DNA from 2 places in the Exiguobacterium sp. s130 genome. Region 2 is predicted to be linked to the other one. Evidence: predicted binding sites of a transcription regulator. Region 2 holds the regulator's gene; the other holds the start of a gene.

Region 1 (7,852 bases), on a different contig from region 2:
ATTCCAAATACTGGCTTTACATTGTTGATTTTACCTTTACAAATCAGGTTCAATAAAAAAAAACGATACATTTCAGGACATGAACCTGAAAACGTATCGTTTATAATTGATGTAGAACGTAATTGTTCATTCTCAACTCCTACCGGAAAAAAAAGCACGTTTTTCGCTTTCGTCAGGGTCAGGTGAGACCCGGTAGACGAAACGTAGTTTAGGATACCGCGGCTTACCTCCCGCTTGTGGAAAGCGAGAATGACAATAACGTTCGTCGTCTCCATTCATGGCACATCTCCTAGTGGAAGAGCTTCATCACTCCACGTCTCTTAAACCGTTTTGTCGGGCTTCCGCCGGACGACATAACCAAGAATTCCACCAAGTAACGCAAGTCCTGTTGCGAAAAGCACCGTCCATCCTGCCGTCTGTTGAGCGAACTCGAATAAGACGTCACTCCGCCACTTCATCGCGAACTGAACATATGAAGCTTGACTGACGATGAAGCTGATGACACCGATCGCGATCGCAAAAATGAATGGGTCGATGATCGACTTGAAACTCCGGATACTACAGACGAAGTAAATCACAAATGTCACGAGTAACAACACCCAATACGCACTCTCACTTGAGATGTTTGGTGCCGTCGTTCCGGCCGATTCAGCATCAATTGCTTGGATCGTCTGTCGTGCGACACCGTAATCAACAGGATCAAGCTTCAATTGTGTTGCTGATAAATCAGGACGTTCTCCACCGACTAACGTCAGCAATTGTTCCGTCACCCGATTCGTATCAATCCCATCGACAACTTTCTGAATCGAGTCATTGAGCTGTTCCGTTGAAGTCTCCCCGTTTAGCATCGAAACCGGGATTTCCGCATTCGCTCCAAGGACGTCTGCTTGATACACGACTTGTCCACCATGAATCCAGTCATACATCCCTCCACTTCCGGCGTTCAGACTCGCAACGGTCAATGCCGTTCGTAGTGAGGAATCACCGTCATACTCCGCTTCGTCCTGCACCGTAAAGACAAGTTGGAGCGTACTCGCGAACATCAAAATCAGCAAGCTGGCACGTCCGGCAGCTGTCAGACCGGATAACTTTTGCGGGAAAAACGCCATCCAACCAATCAGACTGACGACGAGAAGCGGTAAGATCCCGCTCATCGCATAGCCGTCTTGTAACGCAAGGAATGGGACACTGTTTCCGCGTCCGGCAAGAACAAACCAGATGATGCCGACCGTTAAAAAGAAACTGACCGATCGAATCGTCCACCCAAGCCGACTTGCCTTAATCCGTAACACTAAAAATAACAGGACGATCAATCCGATACCAAAAACAGAATAAAGCAACGTGCCGTAAGAGACATCGAACGTCAATGGCGCGAGGACTTGTTTTAAGTCAATCCCAAACAACGATAAGACGTCGCCGGCAGAACTTGCATCCAGCACCTGATTGATGATCCCTTCTCGGACTGCGCTCGGCATCGTGATCGACAGCCCACCGACGAACAAAAGCATCAACGAAACAGTGATGTCTGTCTCTTCCCATGTGATATCCGCCTGTTGCATCTGCTTCACGAGATCCTGATAGTCTGAGGATGAGGTGATTTGTGAAGTCAAAAATGCCATCACACCGTAGATGACACCGAAAAAGATGAGACCGATGAGGACGCCATACAGAACGTCCCAGACGGAAAACCGTCGTTGTTTCCTTTCTTGCCTTGACTCCATCCCATTTCCTCCTTTTATGTCTGATGTTTGAATATTCCTGCTACAACGAAACCAAAAACATCAAATTCATTCAACAGCCATTATATCCCACTTTTTCTCTGACTGTCTCCATCGATTTCCAAAACAAAAACCGACTTCTCAGAGTGAGAAGCCGGTTGAACGATCTTTTGCCATAGTATTTTTTTCTCTATTAGATGCCTTCGTATGCTTGTTCCATGATCGTCCGTAATTCAGCGACAAGCGGCATCTTTGGATTCGCTGTCGTACATTGATCTTCGAAAGCATCGACTGCCATCTTATCGAGTTTTGCCTCAAAGTCTGCTTTTTGAATACCTTGCGCCTTGAATGACATCTTGATGTTGAGACGTTGTCCAAGATCGGCAACTGCTTGAATAAGTGATTCGACCCCTTGTTCTGTCGTTGCTGCCGGAAGACCGAGGTAACGTGCGATGTCGGCATACCGTTCATCGGCGACGAATGATTCGTATTTTGGGAATGCTGCCAGTTTCGTTGGGCGTGACGCATTATAACGAATGACGTGTGGCATCAGGATCGCGTTCGTCCGTCCGTGTGGTGTGTGGAATTCCCCACCGATTTTGTGCGCGATCGAGTGGTTGATTCCGAGGAAGGCGTTCGCGAAAGCCATCCCTGCCATCGTTGACGCATTGTGCACTTTTTCCCGAGCTTCTGCGTCAGATCCGTTCTCGTACGCTCGTGGCAAGTAGTCAAAGATCATCTTGATTGCTTTGAGTGCCAGTCCATCCGTGTAGTCGTTCGCAAGAACCGATACGTATGCTTCTGTTGCATGAGTCAAGACGTCCATTCCGGTATCAGCAGTAATCGAAGCCGGGACGGTCATGACAAATTCCGGATCAACGATCGCGACGTCGGGTGTCAAGGCATAGTCAGCAATCGGGTATTTGACGTTTTTCTCTTTATCCGTGATGACGGTGAACGGTGTCACTTCTGAACCCGTACCCGATGTCGTCGGAATCGCGACGAACTTCGCTTGACGACCGAGTGTCGGGAATTTGTAGGCACGCTTACGGATATCCAGGAATTTTTGACGCAAGTTTGAGAACGTTTCGTTCGGCTGTTCATAGAAGAGCCACATTCCTTTTGCAGCATCCATCGCTGACCCACCACCAAGAGCGATGATCAAGTCGGGTTTGAAGTCACGCATGGCTTGGGCACCTGTCTGAACAGTCGTCACCGATGGATCTGGTTCGACTTGGTCGAAGATTCGGTAACTGACGGACTGTGGCAAGTTTTGAATCACTTTATCGGCATAACCGAACTGTACCATCGTTGGATCGGTGACAATCATGACGCGTGAGACGTCAGTCATTGACCGGAGGTACTGAACGGAGTTCTTTTCGAAGTAGATTTTTTCTGGTACCTTGAACCATTGCATGTTCACGCGTCGTCTCGCCACCTTTTTGACGTTGAGTAAATGTTTCGCAGTCACGTTTTCAGAAACAGAGTTTTTCCCATATGAGCCGCAACCGAGTGTCAGTGATGGTGTCAACTCGTTATAAAGATCACCGATTCCGCCATGAGCAGATGGACTGTTGACGAGGATCCGGCAGGCTTTCATGCGGAGTCCGAATGCTGTCATCAAATCATCGTTCGTCGTATGAATGACGGCGGTATGACCGAGACCCCCGATTTCAAGCATCTGTTCAGCAATCGTAAACGCTTCTTCGGTGGATGCGACACGGTAAGCACCGAGGACGGGACTGAGTTTTTCATGAGACAGTGGTTCTGCTGCTCCAACGTGCTCGAGTTCCGCGACGAGCATGACCGTCGTTTCCGGAACATCGATCCCAGCTTGTTCTGCTATCCATGTCGCAGGTTTCCCGACGATGTCCGCGTTGACGGCACATGTATCAGTTTTAATGACGAGTGATTCGAGGCGTTGTTTTTCTTCCGGTGTACAGAAGTAACAACCGAGTGCTTCCATTTCTGCACGGACCGTTGCATATATTTCTTGGTCAACGATGACGGCTTGCTCAGACGCACAAATCATCCCGTTATCAAACGTTTTTGAGAGAACGAGATCGCTGACTGCCCGTTTGACTTTTGCAGATTGTTCAATGTAGCAAGGAACGTTCCCTGGTCCAACACCGAGTGCCGGCTTACCTGTTGAATATGCTGATTTGACCATTCCTGCTCCACCTGTCGCAAGGACCATGGCGATGTTTTCGTGGTTCATCAAGACTTTCGTTGCTTCAAGTGATGGTTCTTCGACCCATTGAATGCAGTCTTTCGGTGCCCCTGCTTTGATGGCTGCGTCGCGGAGTGTTTTCGCCGCTTCGACGGAACACCGTTGTGCCGACGGGTGGAACGCGAAGACGATCGGGTTGCGGGTCTTGATCGCAATCAATGCTTTGAACATCGTCGTCGATGTCGGGTTCGTGACTGGTGTGACACCACAGACGACACCGACCGGTTCAGCGATATACGTGATGCCGTTTTGTACATCTTCTTCCAGAATCCCGACCGTTTTTTCATGACGTAGACTGTTGTAGATGTATTCTGTCGCAAATATATTTTTAATCATCTTATCTTCAAAGACACCCCGACCTGTCTCTTCTGTTGCGAGACGAGCGAGTTCGACGTGCCGTTCAAGTCCGGCAAGTGCCATATCACGGACGATCGTATCGATTTTTTCTTGATCGAATGTCAATAACTCCTGTAATGCACGTTGTCCTTTTTCAACGATTTGTCCAATTGCTTGTTCGACCGGCGTTGCCGTCGATTTTGTTTTTTCTTTCACAGCCATGAGTGGTTTCCTCCCTGTCGTGGAACGAATCTGAGTTTGATTTGCCAACCATTATGTCAGGAATGCCAAGCTGTTTTTCAATAGTTTGTGCTTTCCTTCACAAATCAATCATAACTCCTTTTTCCTGTTTTGTGCATGACCATCCTGTGAATTCCCTCACATCCTTGGTAACGTTTACATCTATTGCGGATTCTCCTTTTTCATCGTTTTGCTTCATGTACATGGATGTGTGCGATTTGTCACACCTTGCGTTTTCCTGACTTGATAGCCGTTTCATCATCTTGTATTCTGATATGGGGTACATATTAAGAGCTACCACTAAAGGAGGACACTTCAATGTCAGTTGTACAGGAAATGCTAGCCTTCAACGAGCGATTCGTCGCCGAAAAACAGTATGAGCAGTTCGTCTCGGATAAGTTCCCGGATAAAAAGGTCGTCATCCTGACATGTATGGATGCCCGCCTAACAGAACTTCTTCCACACGCACTCGGCCTAAAAAACGGGGATGCGAAGATCATCAAAAATGCCGGTGCTATCCTATCGCACCCATTCGGTTCCGTCATGCGCTCGATTCTCGTCGCGTTGTATGCCCTTGGCGCTGAAGAAGTCGTTGTCATCGGTCACCACGATTGCGGCATGAGCACGATTGATCCTAAACACATGATCAGCGAAATGAAGGATCGAGGTATCGACCAACAGATTCTTCACACGCTTGAAGTATCAGGTGTTGATTTGAACCAATGGTTACGTGGCTTTACGTCAGTTCAGGAGAGTGTCGCCCACTCCGTCAGCCTCGTGAAGAACCACCCATTACTGCCACCTGGTACGAATGTCCATGGACTCGTCATCGACCCAGGGACCGGTAAACTCGACGTCGTCGATTGCTGATTGCTCTCTTATAGAAGAAACTCAAATAGATTCGGGATATTCTACTCCGTCTTAAATTAAAGATGATGTGCCATTTTCTCGTAATGGAGAAGGATGGCACATTTTTTTGTGTAAGCCATTTTCAGTGATCTATATGCTTTTCCCTTCATGCTTCCAGGTATTAAAAAATAAGACTTTTATACAAAGCTAGAAAGCCTATCGTGAAGTCATTTAATACGAGGTCAGACTTTTATCCTTGACAGTGTTTCAACATGGCTGTAAGATACTTTAGTATAGTGCAGTGATAACAAAAGAAAGTGTGGTTTTACCGAATGATTAACGCCGTATTGTTTGCCGTCTTTTTACTATTCATCTTAGCGATCTTCCGCGTCCACATCGTGCTCGCGATGGTCATCAGTGCGTTCGCCGGCGGTCTCGTCGGCGGTCTTGATTTAACGAAAACAACCGAAGCGTTCGCGGGTGGTCTTGGTGACGGAGCCGAAATCGCTCTTAGCTACGCAATGCTTGGTGCGTTTGCCGTCGCCCTCTCGAAAACGGGCTTACCGGATGCTCTCGCTCACGCATTGATCGCACGTTCACGAGGTAACGCAAGTGCCGCATCAGTCAAGAAGTTAAAAGGATTCATCTTGTTCGCGATTCTGTTACTCGCGATCAGTTCACAAAATGCTCTACCGATTCACATCGCCTTCATTCCGATCATCATTCCGCCGCTTCTTGGTCTTTTTTCTCAGTTGAAGATGGACCGACGTCGAATTGCGATCATCATGACATTCGGTCTCGTCACACCGTACATGTTCTTACCGATTGGATTCGGAGACATCTATCTGAATCAGATTTTACTGAAAAACCTGAAAGCTAATGGTCTTGATACGACGGGAGTTTCTGTCATCGAAGCAATGGCGATTCCAGCACTCGGAATGGTCGTCGGTCTCTTGATCGGTCTGTATACGTACCGGAAAGAGCGGACGTATGAAATTCGTGATATCGCCCCGGACGACTATGAAATCCCGGTCATTACGAAATCGAAACTTGTTCTAAGTGGTATCGTCGTCATCGCGACACTGATCGTTCAACTGCAGACGGAATCAATGATTCTTGCTGCATCGACGGGACTTATCCTCTTCTTGTTGCTTCGTCTCGTTCGATTCAGTGAAGCAGATGACGTCATCACGCGTGGTATGCGGATGATGTCATTCATCGGTTTTGTCATGATCTCAGCGAACGGATTCTCGAATGTCTTGCGTAAGACGGGTGATATCGAACCGCTCGTTGAGAACTCAAAAGCATTGATGGGCGACTCCCAACTTGTTGCCGCGTTCGTCATGCTCTTGATCGGTCTTATCGTCACGATGGGCATTGGATCAAGTTTCTCAACTGTTCCAATCATCGCTGCGATCTTCGTTCCACTTTGCATCCAGTATGGCTTCAGCTTAGAAGCGACGGTTGCGATCATCGGGACAGCAGGTGCTCTTGGTGACGCTGGTAGCCCCGCGTCAGACTCGACGCTTGGACCTACGAGTGGTTTGAATGCCGATGGTCAGCACGATCACATGCGAGAAACCGTCATTCCGACGTTCTTGCACTACAATATTCCGTTGCTCATCTTCGGTACGATTGCTGCGGTCGTGTTATAAAAACAAGACGGATTCGCTATCATGGTGGATCCGTCTTTTTAATTGTCTCCGTTTTTTTCCTTTTCATTTGATCTTCGGTTCTCTAAAATAAAGGAATGTACTGATTACAAAGGAGTTGTCTTACGTGTTATCTCAAATCGTCAACCAGATTTTACTTTCACTTGCCGATCTCGGATATTTCGGTATCGCCCTCGGGTTGATGATTGAAATCATACCGAGCGAAATCGTTCTCTCATACGGCGGATTCATGATTTCTCAAGGAACGATTAGCTGGCCACTCGCTGTCGTCGCCGCCGTCATTGGCGGATTGTTGTCGCAATTGTTCTTATATTGGTTTGCTCGCTATGGCGGTCGTCCATTGATCTTGAAGTACGGAAAGTATGTCCTGATCTCTGAACATCATCTGGATTTAGCTGAACGCTGGTTCTTGAAATACGGTCAAGGTGTCATCTTCGGAGCTCGCTTCATTCCTGTCGTCCGCCATGCCATCTCGATTCCAGCTGGTCTTGCGAAAATGGATCAAACGAAGTTTTCGCTCTACACGATTCTTGCCATCATTCCATGGTCAATCTTGTTCCTCTATCTTGGAGAAACACTCGGAACGAACTGGCGCTCGATCAAGGAAGTCGCTGCACCATATACGAATGGTGTTTTGATTGCTGCCGTCGCCTTAATTATCGTCTATTTCTTCTATAAACGCCGTCAACGGTCGGTTTAACTCATTAAGCAGTCTGTCTGTCGACGGACTGCTTTTTACAACAGACAGGAGGTCGTGCCATGCTCACATACCCGCTCGCCCATTTCCCGCTACGTCGTTTGATCGC
Region 2 (7,852 bases):
CGAATAGATTTTCCCACCTGGTGCCGTGATTTCTGGCTTGAAGTCAAGGCTTGGCGTGACACCCCATGACGTGAAGTCAGACATTTGTCCTGCGACCGGGTTATCGGTTGAGACCGCTTTTCCGTCAAATGTCACTGCGATTGCCTTGCCTTCTTTTGCTTTTGCTTCGAGATCATTCCCGTCCGCGATGCTAAGCGTGACGAGTGGAATCGTCGGATTGTTGAGCGCCATGCTGACGTAATCCCCGTGATCGACTCGACCGCGGACGATGACACCTGCTGCCCCTTGCTTCTCAGCTTCTGCTTGGATCATACCGTAGTTGAAACCACCGTTACGCACGACGAAGACGACTTTCCCTTTGACGTCTTTACCTTCATAGTTCGAAGCTTGACCGTCACCGACATACACGACATCCTTCTTCTCTTTATCGAAGACGGCAATCGGATTCGGCGAATCTTGTTTTTGGTATGCCAAATAACCGGCATCCTGACCGTCGATCGTCAGCGCCATGCCTTCAAGCGTCAATTTCGTATTTTCGAGTGACGCGACTTGGAGCGCCTGGCTCGTCAATCCTGGTGCACCAACGACACCGATATCCGGGTTTGCTGTATATGGATTACCCGCACCATGACCTGCAAACGCCGAGTTACCAGCAGAGATCGCACACAAGATACCGTTGTTCATCGCGTTGACGATTGCGCGTTGTTCTGGAGCATCTGAATTGACGAACGATGCCGTCGAACCGAGACTCATGTTGATGACATCGGCTCCGAGTGCAATCGCATCATCGATCGCTTTAATGTAGATATCGCTGAATGTCGATGGCATTCCTGGATCGTTTCCGAAGACTTTCATCGCGAGGAGCTGTGTTTCCGGCGCGACCCCTTTGATACCACCGTTTGCTTCATCGCCGTTTGCTCCGACCGTACCTGCGACGTGCATCCCGTGCATCGATGCCCCCGCACCTAAGTCACGGATTTCGCTGTCGTGATCGGCATAGTTATAGCCGTACGGTACTTTTTCCGTGAAATACTTTCCTTTTAAACCTTTTGTTTCTTTCGCACTCTCGACCTTCGAAGAGGTTAAATCCACCTTTGTCTCTGGACTCAAGACCATGTCTTTGTGCGATGGATCAATCCCCGTATCGATGACCGCGACGACGGTTCCTTCCCCTTTAAAGCCATAGTCCTGCCACGTTTCCTTCGCATTGACCATGTCCTTGCTGTACAGCATGTCTGGCTTGGCACCTTTATCGACGGTTGGGCGCGCATATTCGTGCGCGATATGTACACTTTTGACTCCTTCGAGTTGTTTGATATCTTCGATGTCACCGAACTTCACTTCACCACTGAATCCATTGATGACGGTTGTGAAGCTTTCTTTATATGTAACAGGAATCGCCTTTTTAGCGATAGCTGACTTGACTGATTTTTGGACGCTGACGAGTCGATCCTTGATCGATTCCTTTTCGGCATTGCTCAATGTGCTATACCGCTTGTTTTGAGATTGGGCGATTTGAATCGCCGGTTTTTGTTCCATCTCGATGACGACTCGGACTTTATCCGATTGTTTGTAGTTCTTTTCTTGTCCCGATTTCTTCAGTGAGAGCGCCTGCGGTTTTTGACCCGTCGCTTTGTCTTGCGAGGACAGTGCACCTTGCGCACTGACTAGATTGGAAGACGTCATTAAGACGGCTGCCATAAGTGCAATCTTCTTCTTCATGCGTTCGTTTCCCCTTTTCTGTAAAACCATAGTAGTAATACTAATAAAACAGTTTAACGAAAATTCTGTATTTTTAGTTTAATGAAGTTAATGGAAATAAACAATTTATATTTGTCTATTTTTTTAATTTTTTTCTTTTTGGTGACATTTTATATTTGGAAGGAATTTAACTGGGAACATAAAAAAACTCCTCGAGCACTCGAGGAGTTGAACGTATGAACTTGGTGGAGACTATCGGGATCGAACCGACGACCTTTTGGCTGCCAGCCAAACGCTCTCCCAGCTGAGCTAAGCCCCCATGAATTATCTTCAGTATACGCATCGCTAACTGCTTTATCAATATAAACATAACGCTTTCATAAAAAAGAATTCCTCCCGAAATGGCTGGAAGGAATTCACGATTCATTTATTCAATTCACGCATCAAATCCGCCTGTCGTTCAAGCTCTGCCTGTTGCTCGAGGATCAAGACCTTTTTATACGTCCGCGCGGAAATCAAGATACTGATTTCATAGAGAACGAACAACGGCACTGAGATCATCAAGTGTGACGTCACGTCCGGCGGTGCGATCAATGCCGCAACGACGAACAGCGCGAAATACGCATATTTTCGATTCTTTCGCATGAAATATGGCGTCACAAGACCAAGACGTGTCAGGAACATCGTCACGACCGGCAATTGGAAGAGAAGACCAAACGGCATCGTCAACCGGATCAAGAAACTGAAGTAGTTTTCGACCCCGATGACTTGCTCGATCCCCAATTCTTTCCCGAGATCCGTTGAGACTTCGAGCAAGAAGGGAAGCAACCAGAAATACGAGAAGGCTACACCAGCCAAAAATAGAAAGAAGATGACTGGAATATACGTCAGTGTTGCTTTTTGTTCCTTTTCATAAAGCCCTGGTCGGACAAATGCCCACAGTTGATACATCCAGAACGGTGACGCTAAAATCAGCGCGATGATGAACGCAAGATTCAAATACAACATTAAAGGATCGGCGACGTTGAAGGCATTTAATCCGATACCGAGCTCTTTTAAGTCCGCTTGCAGAAAACGGACGAGCGGTCGAACGAGCGGAAATGCGACAGCGAACAGGACGACGACGATGAGGAGCGACCAGACAATCCGCTTACGCAGTTCGTCTAGGTGCGACGTCATGCTTTGTTCTTGATCAACCGTCATGATTCAATCACTTCTCTTTCGGTTCGTCCTTTTTATCGTCGTCCATGATGCCGTTCGTGGCATTCTTGAACTCTTTCAATGTTTGACCGGCAGCACGACCGAATTCCGGCAACTTCTTCGGTCCGAAGATGATCAACGCGACGACAGCAATTAATCCGATACTCGCAGGTCCGATACCTAACGTGAGCGGGATAAGGTTTTCCATTATAATTTCACTCCTTCAGCTGATTGCGAATAATGCTTCATGAAATAAACTAACGACTGCAACTCGATCGATAAATCGATGTGATGAACCCGAACGCTCGCTGGCACGTTCAACCGTGCAGGCGTAAAGTTCAGAATGCCTGTCACACCATACTCGACTAACTCATCCGCTACTGACTGTGCGAACTGGGATGGAACCGTCAAGATGGCGACATCGACCTGATTCGCTTCGATTTGTTCTTTCATGTCCGAAACATGATAGATTGGAACGTCATGCGTCGTTGTTCCGACCTTCTCTTCGTCCGCATCAAACGCAACGACTATCCGAGTACTATTATTCTTTAAAAAGTTATAATTTGCAAACGCTGTTCCGAGATGACCGACCCCGATTAAGGCAACATTCGTCACCTCATCTTGATTCAAGGTTTTGCGGAAAAACGTTAAGAGATGTTGAACGTTATATCCATACCCCTTCTTCCCTAGTGCCCCAAAGTAGGAAAAATCGCGACGAATCGTTGCTGAATCAACCTTCACCGCCTCGCTTAACTCAGCAGAAGAGACGCGGAGCTTGCCTGAATTGTATAAACTTTGGATGAAGCGATAATATAGCGGCAACCGTTTTGCTGTCGCTTGTGGAATTTTTGTGTCTGATCCATTCATCCTGCAGTTCCCCCTTCGGCCACATCCATCGTGGCACCCAAATCTTTGCAAAAAGCTTTCTACTCTCCTTGATTGTAAACCACTTCACATAGAGTCACAAATAATATATTCCGCAGGACCTCGCGCTTTTGTTCGTGATAGACTAAAGGGTGGAAGGATGGATGGAAATGATACTCTTACAAGTCAACCAACTCTCGAAATCATTCGGCGTCGAGCCGATTTTAGAAAATATCAAATTGGAAGTACAAGAGCGCGACCGAATTGCGCTCGTCGGTCGAAATGGTGCCGGTAAATCAACCTTGCTCAAAATCATCGCTGGTGAACTCAGTCATGACTCGGGCGATATCATGAAAGGTAAAGATGTCAAAATCGGCTATCTCGCGCAAGACAGTGGTCTCGAATCGAATGAGACGATCTGGAACGAGATGCTGACCGTCTTTGAACATCTGCAAGAACAAGAACGGACACTGCGCCGGATGGAAATCGAGATGGGCATGGAGCACATCTTGAACGACCCGGTCGCTTACGATCGACTTCTGAAGACGTACGATCAAGCACAACATGACTTCTCAGAAGCAGGTGGTTATCAGTTCGAAGCGAATATTCGCTCCGTCCTGCACGGCATGCGCTTTTATCCAGACGATTACTCACGCCGGATCCAGACATTGTCCGGAGGTCAACGGACACGGCTCGCCTTAGCGAAGATGCTCCTGCAAGCACCAGAGCTTCTCATTCTCGATGAACCGACGAACCATCTGGATATCGATACGCTCGCTTGGCTTGAAAGTTACCTCGGTGGTTATCGTGGTGCCGTTCTGATCGTCTCGCACGATCGGTACTTCCTCGATCAAGTCGTCAATGTCGTCTATGAGCTCTCTCGTAATGTCTGTCGTAAGTTCACGGGGAACTATACGAAGTACCTCGAGCAAAAAGCGGCATTGTACGATCAAGAAATGAAACAGTTCGAACAGCAGCAAGAAGAAATCGCGAAGATGCAGGATTTCATTCAACGAAACATCGCTCGGGCGACAACGACAAAGCGTGCTCAAAGCGTTCGAAAACGGCTCGAGAAGGTGGACCGGCTCGACCGACCAGATGGAGATGAACGCAGTACGGTCCTCTCCTTCCCAATCGAAAAACAGAGCGGGAATGACGTTCTTCAAGTCAATCAATTGGCAATCGGTTACGAAGAAGCTGTCTCAAAAGACATCACGTTTCGCTTGCAACGCGGCGAATCACTGGCACTCGTCGGACCGAACGGAATCGGGAAGTCGACGCTCTTAAAAGTCCTCGTCGGTCGTTTACGTCCTCTCTTCGGTGATTTCCGTTTTGGCACCGGCGTCTCGATCGGGTATTACGATCAAGAGCAAGCAGAACTCAATGACCGGAATCGTGTCATCGATGAGATTTGGAACGAATGGCCACTGATGCGCGAACAAGAAGTCCGTTCTGTGCTCGGACAATTCCTGTTCAGCGGCGACGATGTCTTCAAGATTGTCCATGAATTGTCCGGTGGCGAACGCGGACGTCTCGCGCTCGCAAAACTGAAACTCCGGAAGACGAACGTCCTCATCCTTGACGAGCCAACGAACCACTTGGATCTGGATTCGAAGATGGTCCTTGAGAACGCTCTCGTCGACTATGAAGGTACGCTACTCTTCGTTTCCCATGACCGGTACTTCATCGATCGGATCGCGACACGCGTCATCGAGATGAGTGAAGCTGGTGTGACAGAATACCTCGGCGATTATTCGTACTACACAGAGAAGAAGGCTGAACAAGAAGAAATCGCTCGCCTTGAAGCCGAAGAGGCAAAAGCGGCAAAAGTCACGGCATCGAAGACGATCGACAAAGAAGCACAGAAAGAAGAAAAAAAACGCCGTCAGCAAATCGAACAACTCGAACAAGATATTGAACGGCTCGAACAGCGTTCAGCGGAAATCGAACAGTTGCTTTGCGAACCGGAAGTTTTTAATGATATTCCAAAAGCGACAGCGTTATCTGCGGAACGAGACCAGATCGATGTCGATCTACTTGAATTGATGGAACGATGGGAGAACCAACACTGATGCGAACGAAAAGCTTTTTCATCAACCTGATTCAAGGACTGTTATCCGGTATTCTTTATTTCGTTCCGATGTATGCGGACTACGTGTCCGCCTTCATCCGCCCGGATGCCTTTAATGCTGCTCTTCCTTTGTTCCTTCTGATTTCTTGCATGATCGGACTTGTCATCCAGACATGGAGCGGTCTTCTCGTCAGTCTACTCTCTGGACTATGTTGTACGCTTCTAACGACACAACTGTTCGTCGAACTCAATGATCCATTGATCATATCCTATTATGGTAGCGTCACTCCCTTGACTGCCTTTTTGATCAGTTGTGTCGGGGTTTGGGCGCTGGCAATCATTTTTTATTTGCTCGATGGTTATCAGTATAGTAAACGTCACGGACTCGAAGGTTCTTCAAACGAAATCGATCCACAACCTTGAAGTCCGATCGATGAACTAGATACGCGATATGAAAAAAGGAGTGGAGATTCCGGTAGCTAGACCGGTCTCTCCACTCCTTTTTATTTAAATCGAAACGTTCGTCGTCAACATGGATCGTACACTGAATCAAGCATTCACACTTCTATCATTTTGTCGGTCGAGCAATCGTAAACGTTTTCCCGATCGTCGCATAATCATTTCCCGCTAAGCGAGCGATAGCCTTCAATCCTGCCGCATCGATCCGGAACGACTCGACGAGTTCATCCGCGACGTGATAGCGCAGTACTTCCCCGATCAAAAGATCGGCACCTTCTAGCTCGACATGTTGCGTTAAGCGCATCTCGAACCGGATTTTCGCTTCCGCGATTCCGGGCACGTCGATTGCGTCGCTATCGACGAGCGTTAAATCCGTCCGTTCGAGTTCACTTTCACCGTAAGCGAGTGGCGCAGCCGTCTCATTGACAGCGTCGACGATTTCTTCGCTGACGATATGGATGACATAGCTTTGTTTTGCTAGGATATTACGTGCCGTATCCTTTTGTCCCTGATCCGTCCGTTGTACGGCAATCACCAGTTGTGGCGGACTACTTGATGCGACCGTAAAGAAGGAAAAGGGGGCGGCGTTGACCGTCCCGTCTTCCCCTAGCGTCGTCACGAAGGCAATCGGACGCGGAATGATGCTTCCGATCAGTAATTTATAATTGTCTTTTGCGCTAAGCGTTGATGCCTCGAACTTCATGAATGACCCACCTTTTTCCTCACCCGATGAGTGCAGCGAGTGAATAGTCTCCAGCACCGATCATCGCCACTCCAAGGGCGATAACGATCAATGCCATGTTGTATTCGTACCCGTTCTGCGTCACCCAGTAACCATTCGCACCGTGTACTTTAACGATCGCGACAAGCATCGAACCGATGATGAGGATTGCAGCGATCCAGAGGAATACCCCGCTTGCAAACAATAATCCACCGATTAATTCAGCAAGACCCGCTGTAATCGCGAGTGCCTTCCCTGGCTTCATGCCGATTGATTCGAACCAACCGCCTGTTCCAGCGATGCCGTGTCCACCAAACCAACCAAATAATTTTTGTGTACCGTGTGCAGCAAATGTTAAACCGATGATTAAACGAATGATTAAAAGTCCTGTATCCATCATTTCTCTCTTCTCCTTTTACCTAATGTTTTTAAGTTACTTTAAGTAACTCGATAAACAGACTATATCTTATCACTTACTAAAAGTAAATAGATTTGTTTTAGTTCTTTTTGTTACATTAAGTAAAATGATTCGATTTTTTTAGCAGAAGCGGGTATACTACAACTATAGAAAGGATGAGTGCTGATGGAAGAAGTCGCAATCCAAACGGCTCTTTGTCCCAAAGTCGAACATGCCTTTGAAATCTTAGGTAAGAAATGGACAGGTCTGATTTTACGTCACTTGTTGACGAAGACATGTCGTTTCAATGAGATTCAAGATGCCATCCCCGAATTATCAGGTCGCATGCTCACGGAACGTATGAAGGAGCTCGAAGCGGAAGGCATCGTCATCCGGACTGTCATTCCCGATCGTCCGATTAAGATTCAATACAGTTTGA

What was found. Region 2 encodes Rex, which represses fermentation and respiration genes when NADH is low (regulators of the CRP and FNR family bind a similar motif). Its sites were predicted from a motif close to TTGTGAAATATTTCACAA; they were not measured.
Region 1: the regulator Rex is predicted to act here: its motif matches at 4,592-4,609, upstream of adhE (bifunctional acetaldehyde-CoA/alcohol dehydrogenase).

The regions. Positions count from the first base shown of each region.
Region 1 covers NZ_JACSNI010000003.1:479,911-487,762, reverse strand. Annotated here, with positions in the region: gene HZS85_RS10130 (hypothetical protein) at 1-275, opposite strand, end outside; gene HZS85_RS10125 (hypothetical protein) at 321-1,721, opposite strand; gene adhE (bifunctional acetaldehyde-CoA/alcohol dehydrogenase) at 1,912-4,506, opposite strand; gene HZS85_RS10115 (beta-class carbonic anhydrase) at 4,843-5,394, shown strand; gene HZS85_RS10110 (Na+/H+ antiporter family protein) at 5,709-7,028, shown strand; gene uptA (undecaprenyl phosphate transporter UptA) at 7,153-7,746, shown strand; gene HZS85_RS10100 (hypothetical protein) at 7,806-7,852, shown strand, end outside.
Region 2 covers NZ_JACSNI010000001.1:5,825-13,676, reverse strand. Annotated here, with positions in the region: gene HZS85_RS00105 (S8 family serine peptidase) at 1-1,722, opposite strand, end outside; tRNA gene HZS85_RS00100 (tRNA-Ala) at 1,945-2,020, opposite strand; gene tatC (twin-arginine translocase subunit TatC) at 2,125-2,904, opposite strand; gene HZS85_RS00090 (twin-arginine translocase TatA/TatE family subunit) at 2,912-3,109, opposite strand; gene HZS85_RS00085 (redox-sensing transcriptional repressor Rex) at 3,109-3,768, opposite strand; gene HZS85_RS00080 (ATP-binding cassette domain-containing protein) at 3,936-5,837, shown strand; gene HZS85_RS00075 (hypothetical protein) at 5,837-6,259, shown strand; gene HZS85_RS00070 (flavin reductase family protein) at 6,405-6,998, opposite strand; gene HZS85_RS00065 (DoxX family protein) at 7,018-7,416, opposite strand; gene HZS85_RS00060 (winged helix-turn-helix transcriptional regulator) at 7,600-7,852, shown strand, end outside.